DNA from 2 places in the Gottschalkia purinilytica genome. Region 1 is predicted to be linked to the other one. Evidence: riboswitches for the same ligand, from Rfam matches in the RefSeq annotation. Region 1 holds a riboswitch; the other holds the start of a gene.

Region 1 (2,210 bases):
TATTTAACTCATTATAAGGCTTCTTAAATCTATTTAAAGCCATTTCATCTAATCCTTCAACAGGTTCCAATGCTCTTACTAGAACTGCTTCTGGTCTTCCTTCCTCTCTTGTAACTACATTAAAACAATTATACATTCCATATATAAGATATATATAAGCCACCCCAGGTTTACCATACATAACTTCTACTCTTGGTGTTCTTTTTCCTCCATAGGAATGTGCTGCTTTATCTATAGGCCCCATATATGCTTCTGTTTCAACTATTTTTCCTATTAGTTTCTTATTATCTACTTGATAAACCAATAGCTTTCCTAACAAATCTTTCGCTACCTCTATTGTATCTCTATTATAAAATTTTCTATCAAGTTTACTGTTCATTTTTCCTCCTTAAATTCTCGATATTTACTATATATTATAACTTAATAATCTAAAAAAATAATAAAATCTCTAGCTTTTCAAAATTAATATTAAATATTTGAAAAATTAGAGATTTATCATAGACATTATACTAAGTCTTAACTTTGTAAGCAAATAATTCTTAATCCAGTAAATATGGTGTTTCTTGATATACATAATAGTTCAACCAGTTTGAATATAATAGACTAGCATGACTTCTCCATCTTACAATAGGCTCTTTGTTAGGATCATCATTCGGAAAATAATTTTTTGGTATTTCCACGTTTTCTAGTCCTTTAGATGCATCTCTGTCATATTCTTTTTTTAGTGTAAAAGGATCATACTCTGAATGACCTGTTACAAATATTTGTTTACCATCATTAGTAGCAACTATATATACTCCTGATTCATCTGATTCTGACAGTATTTCTAACTCAGGTACATTTTCTATATCTTTTCTAAATACGTCTGTATGCCTTGAATGTGGAGCATAGTAAAAGTCATCAAAACCTCTCATAAGCTTATTTTTCTTATCGTTTACTTTATGAAGAAATACACCAAATATTTTTTTATCCACTGAATATTTATTAACTCCATAGTGATAATAAAGACCTGCTTGTGCTCCCCAACATATATGGAAAGTAGAAGTAACATTAGTCTTTGTGAACTCAAATATTCTCACTAATTCATCCCAATATTCTACTTCCTCAAATGGCATTTGTTCTACAGGAGCTCCTGTTATAATCATTCCATCAAATTTTTTATGTTTTATTTCATCAAAAGTTTTATAAAAACTTCCTAAGTGTTCTTTACTAGTATTCTTAGATTGATATGTTGCTGTATGCAGTAGTGTAATCTCTACCTGTAGTGAAGTATTTCCTAAAAGTCTAAGTAGCTGAGTTTCCGTTTCTATCTTAGTGGGCATAAGATTAAGAATTACAATTTTTTGTGGTCTAATATCTTGTGTTAACGCCCTTTTTTCTCCCATAACAAATATATTTTCATTAGTCAGTATTTTATAGGCTGGAAGTTCATTAGGTATTACTATTGGCATAGTTACTTCTCCTTTCTAAAATAAAAAAACTTCTTTCTGATGAAAGAAGTTTAATTTCTAATTCTCTCATCTTCTCGGTATCATATACCGCTGGATTTAGCACCATAGTATAAACTTGGTTGCCGGATTTCATAGGGCCAGTCCCTCCATCACTCTTGATGAGTACCATATTTATATGTCTATTGCAATTATTATATTAATAATATAAGCTTATGTCAAGATTTTTCTTAAAATTCTCAATCTTCAAACTATTTTTTTATATTATTTAATAATGCTAATATTGCTAATTCATATCCGTAAGTTCCAAAGCCACTTATTTGTCCAATACAAGCCGGTGCAGTAACTGATTTTCTTCTGAACTCTTCTCTCGCATGAACATTACTAATATGAACCTCTACAGTAGGAATATCTACAGATTTTAAAGCATCATATATTGCTATACTATAGTGTGTATAAGCACCAGGGTTAATTATAATACCATCATACTTCTCATAGGCATTATGTATAAAACCTACTATTTCACCCTCTATATTGCTTTGTAAAATATCTAACTTTATATTAAAATCATTCTCTTTACTTTTCAATATTGAACACATGCTTTCATAATTTTCTGTTCCATATATATTTTTTTCTCTTATACCAAGCATGTTTATATTAGGTCCATTTATTACTAGTATTTTCATTTTATTATTCATCTCCAAGAATATTATATTTAATTATGTCTATAAGCTTGTTAACAGCACAATCCATATCCTCATT
Region 2 (2,210 bases), on a different contig from region 1:
TTCCACAATTTAAAAAGAATTATAAAATAGCAATTCTAGTAGCATTGTCTGCTATTTTAAATACTCTGTTTACTTATTTTAATTTTTTACCACAAGGATGGGGACTTATATTATCAATAGTTATATCTTCAGCAATAGGAGCTTCTTTATTTAAGGACGATAATAATTCAGGAGTGAATGATGATGAGTAATACAAAGATAATAATTATAGGAATGATAATTGCTACAGGTATACCTAGATTATCACCATTTCTATTTAAGACTAAAGGAAATATGCCAGACTGGGTTAACAGATTTTTGAACTTTGTACCATTTGCTGCAATAGGAGCATTAACAATCCCAGGGGCATTTACAGCAACTCCAGAAGTTCCTATGGCATCAGTAGTAGGATTTATAGCTGCTGCTATAGCTTCGTGGTATAAAGGTGGAATAATACTTCCTATTATAACTTCTATAGTGGCTACTTTTTTAGTATTGTATATATAATATTACTAGAAACTAACTTATAACTATAGCTCTAATTAAAGTTAAGAAGCTTGTTGATAACTATGTTAATTTTGATATTTATAACTGTTATACAACAAGCTTTTGTATTTTAAATAATATTTAGTTGCTATGATTTCGATAAACTACTGACATCTGAAAATTTTAGATATTTGAACATGATACCTATAGTTATTAAAGAAGATATTAAATCTGATATAGGTGTACTAATCCAAACTCCTGTTACTCCCCAAAACTTAGGAAGAATTACTAACAATGGTATCAATATAATAACTTGTCTTAATAAAGATAAAATTACTGATATATAATTTATGACAACATTAGTCAAAGTAACTAATTAAATAAATTCACTTTATTGCATAATTAAAAATTATATAAAAGTGATAAATGCTATCAATAAGCGTGGTAAATAGAGATAAAATTCAAAAGCCTTTGTTAATCCTGAAAAAACTTATAAATAAATGTTGACATATTTATACACAGTTGATATAATCATTCCTAACAAAGAAACGTAATTTAATATAACTCTTATCGAGAGTGGTGGAGGGAACTGGCCCTGAGAAACCCGGCAACCCAAAGGAAACTTCCTTGAAGGTGCTAAATCCAGCAGGTATATCCTGAAAGATAAGATCAGAGAACGAACTCAAACCTTCCTGTTTTATCTAGCAGGAAGGTTTTTTTAGTTAGTTTGCAGATGAATCAGTTGAACGAAGAAATAAGAGTATTTAGAAAATTCAAAATAATATGAAAATGGAGGAATCAAATATGGGAGACAAATTACATTTTGAAACAATTCAAGTTCATGGAGGACAATTAGTTGACTCAGATACAAAATCAAGAGCAGTACCTATATATCAAACAACTTCGTATGTATTTGAAGATGCACAAGATGCGGCAGATTTATTCGGGTTAAAAAAAGCAGGAAATATATATACAAGAATTACAAATCCAACTACTGATGTATTTGAAAAAAGAATTGCTGAACTTGAAGGCGGAGTAGGAGCTGTTGCTACAGCATCAGGAATGGCAGCAATAAGTTATGCGATTCTTAATATAGCTAAAACAGGAGAAGAAATAGTATCAGTATCAACACTTTACGGTGGAACGTACACATTATTTGCACATACATTTAAGAACTTTGGAATAAAAGTAAAATTTGTACATCCTGATAAATTTGAAGAATTAGATGCAGCTATAAATGATAAAACAAAGGCAGTATTTATAGAAACTATAGGGAATCCAGATATAAATGTTGTTGACATTGAAAAAGCAGCAGAAATAGCTCATAAGAACAATGTACCTTTAATAGTAGATAATACATTTGCAACACCTTATCTATGTAGACCTATAGAGTACGGAGCTGATATAGTAGTACATTCTGCAACTAAGTTTATAGGGGGACATGGTACTTCAATAGGTGGAGTAGTAGTTGATTCAGGTAAATTTGATTGGAATAATGGAAAATTTCCAGAACTAATAGATCCAGAACCAAGTTATCATGGACTTTCTTTCTCAGAAGCATTTGGAGAAGCAGCATATATAGCTAGATTAAGAACTACTCTATTAAGAGATGTAGGAGCTTGTATATCACCATTTAATTCGTTCTTGTTAATATTAGGATTAGAGACATTATCTCTTAGAGTAGAAAGACATGTTTTAAATGCTCAGAAGATTGCAGAGTATTTAGAAAATCATCCTAAAGTTGA

What was found. Region 1 has a riboswitch for S-adenosylmethionine ahead of metA (homoserine O-acetyltransferase MetA). Riboswitches for the same ligand answer to the same signal wherever they lie in the genome.
Region 2: linked by a shared signal. The riboswitch ahead of CLPU_RS13985 (O-acetylhomoserine aminocarboxypropyltransferase/cysteine synthase family protein) and the one ahead of metA (homoserine O-acetyltransferase MetA) in region 1 are both predicted to bind S-adenosylmethionine.

Annotation. Positions count from the first base shown of each region.
Region 1 covers NZ_LGSS01000001.1:142,392-144,601, forward strand. Annotated here, with positions in the region: gene CLPU_RS00725 (DNA-3-methyladenine glycosylase) at 1-379, opposite strand, end outside; gene metA (homoserine O-acetyltransferase MetA) at 540-1,451, opposite strand; SAM riboswitch class I at 1,515-1,616, opposite strand; gene aroQ (type II 3-dehydroquinate dehydratase) at 1,700-2,134, opposite strand; gene CLPU_RS00740 (shikimate kinase) at 2,139-2,210, opposite strand, start outside.
Region 2 covers NZ_LGSS01000018.1:700-2,909, forward strand. Annotated here, with positions in the region: gene CLPU_RS13975 (AzlC family ABC transporter permease) at 1-191, shown strand, start outside; gene CLPU_RS13980 (AzlD domain-containing protein) at 184-486, shown strand; gene CLPU_RS17335 (hypothetical protein) at 663-812, shown strand; SAM riboswitch class I at 1,030-1,135, shown strand; gene CLPU_RS13985 (O-acetylhomoserine aminocarboxypropyltransferase/cysteine synthase family protein) at 1,270-2,210, shown strand, end outside.